Regions from separate parts of the Rhodococcus sp. RS1C4 genome, predicted to be linked through region 3. Evidence: riboswitches for the same ligand, from Rfam matches in the RefSeq annotation. Region 3 holds a riboswitch; each other region holds the start of a gene.
What was found. Region 3 has a riboswitch for S-adenosylmethionine ahead of CH289_RS12240 (aminotransferase class V-fold PLP-dependent enzyme). Riboswitches for the same ligand answer to the same signal wherever they lie in the genome.

Region 1: another riboswitch for S-adenosylmethionine. It lies ahead of CH289_RS05275 (ABC transporter ATP-binding protein); the one in region 3 lies ahead of CH289_RS12240 (aminotransferase class V-fold PLP-dependent enzyme).
Region 2: another riboswitch for S-adenosylmethionine. It lies ahead of CH289_RS13265 (amino acid ABC transporter permease); the one in region 3 lies ahead of CH289_RS12240 (aminotransferase class V-fold PLP-dependent enzyme).

What each region holds. Positions count from the first base shown of each region.
Region 1 covers NZ_NOXZ01000014.1:3,478-6,750, reverse strand. The annotation lists gene CH289_RS05280 (copper resistance CopC/CopD family protein) at 1-883, shown strand, start outside; SAM riboswitch class IV at 1,073-1,185, shown strand; gene CH289_RS05275 (ABC transporter ATP-binding protein) at 1,194-2,807, shown strand; gene CH289_RS05270 (peptide ABC transporter substrate-binding protein) at 2,867-3,273, shown strand, end outside.
Region 2 covers NZ_NOXZ01000027.1:7,127-10,399, reverse strand. The annotation lists gene CH289_RS13270 (amino acid ABC transporter ATP-binding protein) at 1-716, opposite strand, end outside; gene CH289_RS13265 (amino acid ABC transporter permease) at 713-1,678, opposite strand; SAM riboswitch class I at 1,841-1,938, opposite strand; gene CH289_RS13260 (DUF222 domain-containing protein) at 2,399-3,070, shown strand; gene CH289_RS13255 (amidohydrolase) at 3,049-3,273, opposite strand, start outside.
Region 3 covers NZ_NOXZ01000023.1:307,414-310,686, forward strand. The annotation lists gene CH289_RS12235 (Pls/PosA family non-ribosomal peptide synthetase) at 1-1,208, opposite strand, end outside; SAM riboswitch class IV at 1,436-1,551, shown strand; gene CH289_RS12240 (aminotransferase class V-fold PLP-dependent enzyme) at 1,603-2,946, shown strand; gene CH289_RS12245 (hypothetical protein) at 3,085-3,273, shown strand, end outside.

The DNA.
Region 1 (3,273 bases), on a different contig from region 3:
CGGTACTGTGCTCGTCACGCCGCACGGTTCGGCCTTGCTTGTGGCAGTGGGATTGTCGATGGTTGCGGCCGGAATCGGGCGCACCCCGATCGTGTTCGGTCTCGTGTACGCCGGCGCGGCGATTCTCGCCGTGACTCTCAGCGGCCACGGCGGCTCTGCCGGAGGATGGCCGTGGGCGTTCCTGGCGACGCTCCTGCACGTCTACGGCATGACGGTGTGGCTGGGCGGCCTCGCGGTGATGCTGCTCGTACTGCGTGCGGCACCCCGACTGCAGCGATGGCACCGCATCGCGACGGTGCACGTCGGACTCGTGGTCGTTGCGGGCCTCGGTCTGTCGCTGCTGCAGGTCCAGCCGCTGCCGGCGCTGTGGAGGACGTCGTACGGAGCAGTGTTGCTGGCCAAAGTTCTCGCAGTCGCGTTCGCCGTCGGCCTCGGACATCTGGCGTACCGACGATTCCGACGCCGGACCCTTCTCGTGGAAACCGCAGTGGCCGTGACGGTTCTGGCTCTGACCTCGATCCTGTCCTCGCACACGCCGGCCAAGGACGTGTACACGACGAACATCGCCACCACCCTCGACTTCGGTTCCTCGGATGTCCTCGACATCGGAATCGACTCGATCAGGCGAGGACCCCAGCAGCTCACCGTCACGTACGAAGGTGCGGGGGCTTCCGACGTCGGCGTCAGCGCCGACCTGTCCTCGGTGGACGCCAACGTCGCCCGATTGCCCGTCGAACTCACCGAACCTGTGCACGACGGTGACCGAACCATCTGGCGCAGCGAGCACCTGGTCGTCCCAGCGCCGGGGGAGTGGAAGGTTTCCATCCGATTCTCAGGCCTGGACGGCCCCAAAGTCGCATCGTTCTTCTACGACGCGCTGTAACCCGAGTTTGTCAATATATTCGTTCAGTCTGATTCCGACGTGAGCCGATGTCCGAAATGAGATGGTTCGGCCGGTGGGTCGTTTGCGCAGGTCACGACGGGTCCACCTCGTCCGTGGTTACTGGATAGTGGCAATAGTCATAGGTATGTAAATTAAACAACTCATCAGTAAGTCGCTATCTTCGAACTCGGTTCAGAGATCCACCGTATGGCTCGGCTGGTGGACAGCAACCCTCGTTCAGCGGCGGGGTGCTTCCGAGCAAAACCTGGCTCGCTTCAAACCGAAGCGAGCAAGCGTTGAGAAGCGAAGGATGCAGCCAGTGTCGGAAAGTGCAGTGCCCGAGTCGAATTCCATCGTCGACATCGCCGGGTTGGTCGTCGAGTTCGGATCGGGCAAGAACAAGCACGTCGCCGTCGACGGCGTGGACCTGCAGATCGGACCGAGCGAAGTGGTCGCTGTGGTCGGAGAATCGGGGTCCGGCAAGTCCACTCTCGTATCGGCCATCCTCGGACTGCTCCCCAGTTCCGCGTCCGTCACCTCCGGCACCATTCGGGTGGACGGTTCGGACACCACGAGCTGGAAAGAGAACGACTGGCGAACGATCAGAGGACGCCGCATCGGCCTCGTGCCCCAGGACCCGATGTCCAACCTGGATCCGGTGCTACGAATTGGACACCAGGTCGACGAGGCCGTGCGGGCGCACAGGCGCCTGCCGCGCGCAGAGGTGCACGACGAGACTGCGTCGGCCTTCACTCGTGCAGGCCTTCCCGGTGCCGAGCGCCGGAAGTATCCGCACCAATTCTCGGGCGGTATGCGTCAGCGCGCGTTGATCGCCATGGCGTCGGTGAATTCGCCCGCACTGTTGATTGCCGACGAGCCCACTTCAGCGCTCGACGTCACCGTGCAACGGCGCATCCTCGACAACCTGGCCGAGGTCGTCGCCGGTTCCGGTGCCGCGATTCTTCTCGTCACGCACGACCTTGCGCTCGCCGCCGAACGCGCCGATCGAATCGTCGTGATGCGTCACGGCCGTGTCGTCGAATCCGGCACTGCAGCTGCGGTATTCGGCCAACCCGAACACGACTACACCCGGGCGCTACTGGCATCCGTCCCCTCGGCGCGGCCGGTTCGAGAAGCCGCGACCCCGGCTGAGGCGTCGATCGTGCTCGAAGTGAGAAACCTGTCCAAGAGCTTCGGCGGAGTACCCGCGGTGGACGACGTGTCCTTCGTTCTCGAGCGAGGCAAGACGCTGGCACTCGTCGGGGAATCCGGCTCGGGAAAGAGCACGACAGCGTGGTCGTGCCTCGGTCTGAACACCCCGAGTGCGGGCCGCGTATTCTTCGAAGGCACCGATGTCGCGTCGTTGAAGGGGCGCGAACTTCGTGCGTTTCGCAGGCGCGTCCAGCCGATCTTTCAGGACCCGTACGCCTCGCTCGACCCCACGTACACCGTCGACCGAATCTTGAGAGAGCCCCTGTCTGCGTTCGGTATCGGTGATCGATCCTCCCGCAAGGCCCGTGCAGTCGAGCTGCTCGACCTTGTGGGACTTGCGGCGGCCACGTTGCGCAGGCGACCGAGTGAACTCTCCGGTGGGCAACGCCAACGCGTCGCCATCGCCCGTGCTCTCGCCGCCGAACCCGAGCTGATCGTCTGCGACGAACCGGTTTCCGCGCTCGACGTCCTGGTCCAGGCGCAGGTGCTCGACCTGCTGCAGACACTGCAGACAGATCTGGGGTTGACGTACCTGTTCATCTCGCACGACCTCGGCGTCGTGCGCCGGATCGCCGACGACGTGGCCGTGATGACCAAAGGGAAGATCGTCGAATACGGCTCGACAACAACGGTGTTCGACAACCCGCAACACGATTACACCCGAGAACTGCTCGGTGCCGTTCCGGGTCTTCGCGTGCCGATCGAAGTCTGAAACACAACGGTGCACAACCGAACCTGACCAGGTTCGGGCAAGTCGAATGGAAAGAACAGATGAAACGCACACCCCTGATCGGCAGTGCTCTGCTCGCTGTCGCAGCAGTAGTACTGACCGCCTGCGGCGGAGGTTCGTCCAGTGAGGCGTCCGGCGAGCCGTCGGACAACATCCTCCGCGTCGCGACGCAGAAACCGACATCCATCGTGCCCGGGAACTCAGGCGGGTACTTCGCACTGTCGGTCTCCGAGACCTTGTTCTCCGGACTCGTGAAGTACGACAGCGACACCGGGGAACCGGTCAACCTCGTTGCCGACTCGATCGAGACCGAGGATCAGAAGGTCTGGGACATCACGCTGAAGGACGGATGGACCTTCCAGAACGGCGAGGTCGTCGACGCCGAGTCCTTCGCGCGAGGATGGAACACCACAGCAGACCCAGCCAACGCCTGGGTCGGCAGCTCGCA
Region 2 (3,273 bases), on a different contig from region 3:
ACCTGCCCGGCATCCATGAAGACGACGGTGTCGGCGATTTCCTTGGCGAATCCGACCTCGTGGGTCACGATCACCAGGGTCGCGCCTTCACGGGCCAGTCCTCGGATGACTTCGAGTACCTCTCCGACCAGCTCGGGGTCGAGGGCCGACGTCGGTTCGTCGAACAGAATCACTTTGGGACGCAGAGCAAGTGCGCGTGCGATCGCCACACGCTGCTGCTGCCCGCCCGACAGGCGTCGTGGATAGTCGTGTGCCTTGTCCTTCAACCCGACGCGCTCGAGAAGGGCGAGCGCCTCGGGTTCCACGTCGGCACGCTTGCGCTTCTGCGCGGACACCGGAGCTTCGAGCACGTTCTCGAGAACGGTCAGGTGCGGAAACAGATTGAAGTTCTGGAACACGAAACCGATCTGCGAGCGCTGCTTCAGGATGTCCTTGTTGCTGAGCTCGTGCAGTTTGTTGCCCCGACGACGGTATCCGACGAGGTCGCCGTCGACACGGACCGTTCCCTGATCGACCTTCTCGAGGTGGTTGAGGCTGCGTAACAGCGTCGACTTGCCCGACCCGGAGGGACCGATGATCACCGTCACCTCACCGGGCCGGACGACGAGGTCGACACCCTTGAGGACCTCGAGTGGTCCGTAGGACTTGTGCACGCCCCGGACCTCGACGGCGTACTTGCTGTTCTCGGTGGGCGTGGTGGCGTCGAGCGTCGTCATCGCGTTGCTCCTCCGCGCGGCGGTGCGGTGATCTCGGCAACCCGCTTGCGAATCTTCTGGATCGGTGTCAGGGGAATGGTCCGCACCGCGCCTTTGGCGTAGTGCCGTTCGACGTAGAACTGCACGACGGACAGAACCGAGGTCAAGATGATGTACCAGACCGTCGCGACCATGAGCAACGGAACGACGCGGCCGTTACGGCCGTAAATGACCTGCACCTGGTAGAACAGCTCGGCGATCGCCATGACGGACACGATCGAGGTCCCCTTGAAGAGGCTGATCACCTCGTTCGCGGCATTCGGCAGGATGCCCCGCATCGCCTGTGGCAGAACGATCTTGAAGAACTCGCGCCGCTTCGGGATACCCAGCGCGGCAGCGGCTTCGAGTTGGCCCTGGTCCACCGAGATGATGCCGGCACGGACGATCTCGGCCGAGTACGCAGCCTGATGAAGAGCAAGACCGATGATCGCGGCCGTCGATCCACTGATGACGTTGTTGACGTTGAACTCGAAGAACGCAGGACCGAAGGGAATTCCGAGCGTCAATGTCTGATACAGGTACGCGATGTTGAACCAGAACAGAAGCTGCACGATCAGCGGAATGGACCTGAACGCCCAGATGTAGAACCACGAAATGACCTGCAGAACAGGGTTGTTGGACAACCGAGCGACAGCAAGACCGATACCGATCGCGAACCCGATCAGCGTGCCCCAGAACGTCAGCTGAATCGTCAACCACAGCGCGGACATGACCGACGCCGCCGTGAAGTACTGAGCGAACGTCGTCCAATCCCAGCCCGGGTTGGTGGCCAGACCGTGGACGAACTGCGCCACGAGTACGAGAACCACCACGCTGACGATCCAGCGCCACGGGTGCCATTTCTTGGCGACGATCAGATCTTCGTCGTCGACGGTCGGTTCTGCGGCGGCGGGCCGCGCGTCCAATTGAGTCACCGGATCCACCGGGTGTGAGCATGCATGATCGAAACCTTTGCCGAGGTAAGTAGAGCGAGGGGTGGTGCGATGCGGGTAGCGCGCTAGCTACAGCAGTACGTCGCGATACGGCACAGGTCGACGTGCAGACGACGCCACTCGGTCCGGTACAGCGGTGCGCTGTTCATGTGTCCTCCATCGGTCCTGGCGGTAGCACCCACACCTACCGTGAGGCAGGGGGTTGCTGCGACGTCGTAGAGCCAAGGTCTCTCGGTCGCTCTGGATGGTGACAGGAATGTATTCGCTCGATAGTGCAACCGTCAAGTCAGCGCAACCGATTTGTGCAGCGGCGCTTGACGTTAGGGTTCGAATCACCCTGATTTCAAACCTTGCATCCAGGAAGACGGATTATTCGGAGTGCGTTGCAATCGAACACTTGTTCGAGTACCTTCGAAGCCATGGGGAAGCCGGGGGGCATCGAAGAGCGGGTACGGAGCGAGGCCGACGCGGCTGCGCATATCCTCGACGGCCTTGCAGAGTCACGCAGGGCCGAAAACCGAGCTTCGGCCGAACTGATCCGCGGCCTGTACGCACTCGGAGAGTTCAGGCTGGCCACCGAGGCGGATATCCACAGCCAGGGCGGCGAAGCGGACGTGACACTCGCGCAGCGAGCCGTCGAATGCGAGGCCTCGGTGACTCTTGCTCTGTCGCGCACAGCGACTCGCGAGAGACTGATCGTGGGCAGGGAATTTGGAGGAGCGACTCCCGGCCATCCTCGACGCATTCAGAGCGGGCGACCTCGACTATCAACGGGTTCGCACCATCGCGCTCGTGCTGTCGAAAGCGAGCGACAACACCGTCCGCGGGATCGAAGCAGATGTTCTGGCCTCTGCACGTCGGTGCAGTATCCGTCGATTGCGCGAGCGCATCTGGGCGCACTGGTTCGACTACAACGAGGCCGAAGCACTGGCGGCACGCAAGGCAACAGAATCGGAAGAACCATGCGCATCGATCAAGCACGGCGCCGACGGAATGGCCACTCTGTTCGCAAAGATGACCGCTCTCGAAGGCGTGGAATGCAATTCGGTTCTCGACGAGATCGCAGGCACGGTGATGGTCCCGGGCAACGGTGTACCCGCGCGCAAGAACAAACGCACACGCACGCCCCGACCGACCGCCCCCACCGGCGATCCACCCGACGAGCTGTATGCACCCACGTGGTGGGAAACGTACATCGGTGAGTACAGCGAATACGGCGACGTGGCCGACACCGATCGGGCTGCCTACGTGCCGTCGCTCGGTGACATCGCGCGACTGACAGACCCCACGGCACGTGCCGACGCGATTTTCCTCCGAGAACGATTCCTCGAACATCGCGCAGTCGTGACCGCGCGTGAACGCTACCGGCCGCCGCCGTTCTGACGAACAGGCGGCACGACCGAATTCAACGCTGCGAGCGCAACCGAGGTGAACGCTCGCACCCCGACGTCGATGGCGACGTCGGGGTCGGGCGCGTACCAGGGGCTGTGACCGTTCGGCACCGGAACCCTGCTCGCCACTTCTTCCGCCAGACCGGTGCCGAAGTACCAATAGACAGACGGGACACCGAAACTGGTGCCGTATTC
Region 3 (3,273 bases):
TGGAACAGCAGGCCTTCGAGCTCGAGCTTCACCAGGTCGCCGCTGCGGTAGGCGCGGTCCCATCCGAGCGTCGGCATCGGCGCGTACTTCTCGGCGTCCTTGGCCGGGTCGAGATAGCGGGCAAGGCCGACGCCGCCGATCACCAGCTCACCGACTTCGCCGACGGCAACAGGGTGGCCCGACCCGTCGACGACGGCCAGATCCCACCCGTCGAGCGGGAGGCCGATCCGAACGGGTCCCTTGCCGTCCATGATCGACGCGCAGGCGACGACGGTGGCCTCGGTGGGTCCGTAGGTGTTCCACACCTCGCGGCCGTCGACGGCGAGGCGCTCGGCCAGTTCCGGCGGGCACGCTTCTCCGCCGAAGATCAGCAGCCGGACGGCTTCCAACGCGACGGCAGGCCACAGGGCAGCGAGCGTCGGGACGGTCGAGACGACGGAGATGTCGCGGGACACCAGCCACGGCCCGAGATCGAATCCACTGCGCACCAGGGACCGGGGAGCGGGCACCAGGCATGCACCGTGCCGCCACGCCAGCCACATCTCCTCGCACGAGGCGTCGAAAGCCACCGACAAGCCGGCGAGGACACGGTCGCCCGGTCCCAGCGGATCGTCCTGCATGAACATCCGAGCTTCGGCGTCGACGAACGCCGCCGCGTTGCGATGACTGACCGCAACACCCTTCGGGGTGCCGGTGGAGCCGGAGGTGAAGATGACCCACGCGTCGTCGTCGGGAGTCGGGGTCGTCAGAGCATCAGGGGCGGGGGTGTCCTGCTTCTCGGCCGTACCGGCGGCGATACCGCCTGCCGTGACGACGGCGGTCACCTTGGCCTCGCCGAAGACGAGCTCGGCCCGCTCGTCGGGGTCGTCGGCGTCGACCGGCACGTAGGCGGCGCCTGCGTTCAGGATCGACAGAATCGCGACGTACAGGGAGAAGGAACCGGACGGCATCCGGATGCCGACGCGATCGCCGCGCCGGACGCCGGCCCTGGCCAGCCACTGAGCGCCTTCGTCGATGTCCTCGAGCAGTTCGCGGTAGCTGACGGAGACGGTGCCGTCGTCGATGGCCGGTGCGTCGGGAAACTGCGACGTCGTGGACCGCAGGATGTCGATGAGCGTGCGTTCCTGTGGAGCACGCTCACCGCGCAGGAACTCGGGCGGAACCCCGTTGCGGGTGTCGGCCGTTTCCGATGGTGATTGCACAGACAACCGGGTGTCCTTCTTCTCGTGTGGTACCGAAATTCGAACGAACGTCGCGCGTCGTTATCTCATGTTCGGTTGTCCAGAAGGTGAACAGTCTCGGCTGTCCCCTTCCGACACAAGTCGTAGCTCGGCATTGCGCGGATTCTACTAGGAAGTGCCCCGTTCGCCCCTGTCGAAGGGTTTCCTACCTGGGAGGTTGACAATCCCTCGCCGCGTTTGCCATCCTCTTTTCAGGTCATGAGTACCAGCATCGAGCCCCGGCTTGCTGGTCGGCAACCCTCCTCCGCGGTGGGGTGCTCCGGGTGACGACCTGGCTGGCGCCGGAAAACCGGTGCAGCAAGCGCGGACTCGATTTCCGACAGGTACGTCGGGTCCCTTGATCGACAAGGGGTTATTTGTCATGACTGCTGTTCTGAACAACTCGTGTGCGTCTTTCGCGGCCGTCAGCGGAGCTGACCTTCAGGTCCCGTTGGTCGACGGAACGAGTTGCGCATACGCCAATTTCGACTACGCGGCCAGCGCGCCTGCGCTCGCCGAGGTCACCGCACGGATCGCCGAGTTGCTTCCGTACTACTCGAGCGTGCACCGCGGAGCCGGGTACGCATCCCGTGTATGCACGGCTGCGTACGAGAAGGCCCGGGTGACGGTGTCCGATTTCGTGGGCGCACAGCCGGATTCGGTCGTCGTCTTCACCAGGAACACCACGGATTCGCTGAACCTGCTCGCGGGATGTGTACCGGGTGACACCGTGGTGCTGGACATCGAGCACCACGCGAACCTGTTGCCGTGGAGGGATCGTCGCGTTGTGGTCGCCGCCGACTCGATCGCCGAGACGCTGACACGCATCGAGGTCGAGCTGGAGACGAAACCCGCTGCGCTGCTGGCGATCACCGGCGCGTCGAACGTCACCGGAGAGGTGCTGCCGATCCGCGAACTGGCCGAGCTCGCGCACTCGCACGGTGCGCGCATCCTCGTCGACGGCGCGCAGTTGGTGCCGCATCGCCGCATCGACATCGGTGATCTGGGTGTCGACTACCTCGCGTTCTCCGGCCACAAGCTGTACGCGCCGCACGGTGCAGGCGTCCTCGTCGGCAAGCGGGACTGGCTCGACGCGGCCGAGCCATACCTCGCCGGAGGCGGCGCCGTGCGCTCGGTCTCGATCGATCGGACCGAATGGGCGCCGGTGCCCGCACGGCACGAGGCCGGAACTCCGAACGTCCTGGGAGTCGTCGCACTGGCCACGGCATGCGAGGCGCTGGCTCGGCACGAGTCGGCAGGATCGATCTCGCACGAGCGCGAACTGTCCGACCGTCTGCGCGACGGTCTGTCGTCGATCGACGGCGTCGGCCTTCTGACGGTCTGGAACGACGCACCGGACACTGTGGGCATTGTCACATTCACGGTCGACGGGTACGGCCCGGGCGAGATCGCCGCGTACCTGTCGGCAGAGCACGGAATCGGTGTGCGCGACGGCAAGTTCTGCGCGCATCCACTGCTGTCCAGGCTCGGCCACGCAGGCGGGGCCGTACGCGCCAGCCTGGGGCTCGGCAGTTCCGGAGGCGACGTCGACAGGCTGATCGACGCGGTCCGGACCCTCGCAACCGACGGACCGTCCTGGACGTACGAGGAGGACGGCGGATGGTGGAATCCGGTGCCGGATCCCCGCCCGTTCCCCGATCTGGCCGACGGTGCCGCAGGCGTGGGATCCCCATGCGCCACACAAACGGTTAGCATCGCTTCATGACAGCAATTGCTCTGTCGCAGAGCGGACTCTGGTCGGATCGCTACGTCGATCTGTGCCGTACCGCCTCGGGGTCGTGTAGGCGTTCGGGCTAGGCCTCAGCCGTCATATCCCTGCTTGCACCAGAAGGACTTCACCTTCATGTCGAACAGTTCAGCCGTACGCGTAGCACTCGTCCACCCGTCGCAGTGGACCGAAATCACCGACGCAGCCCCCACCGAGACGATCGTGCGGATCGAAGCCGCCGACCTTCGTGAAGGGCAGCAGGCACGAGCTCGTGCCCGCGCCGAGGCCGTCGAGGCGGGCAAAGACGCGGACAGCGTCGCCGTG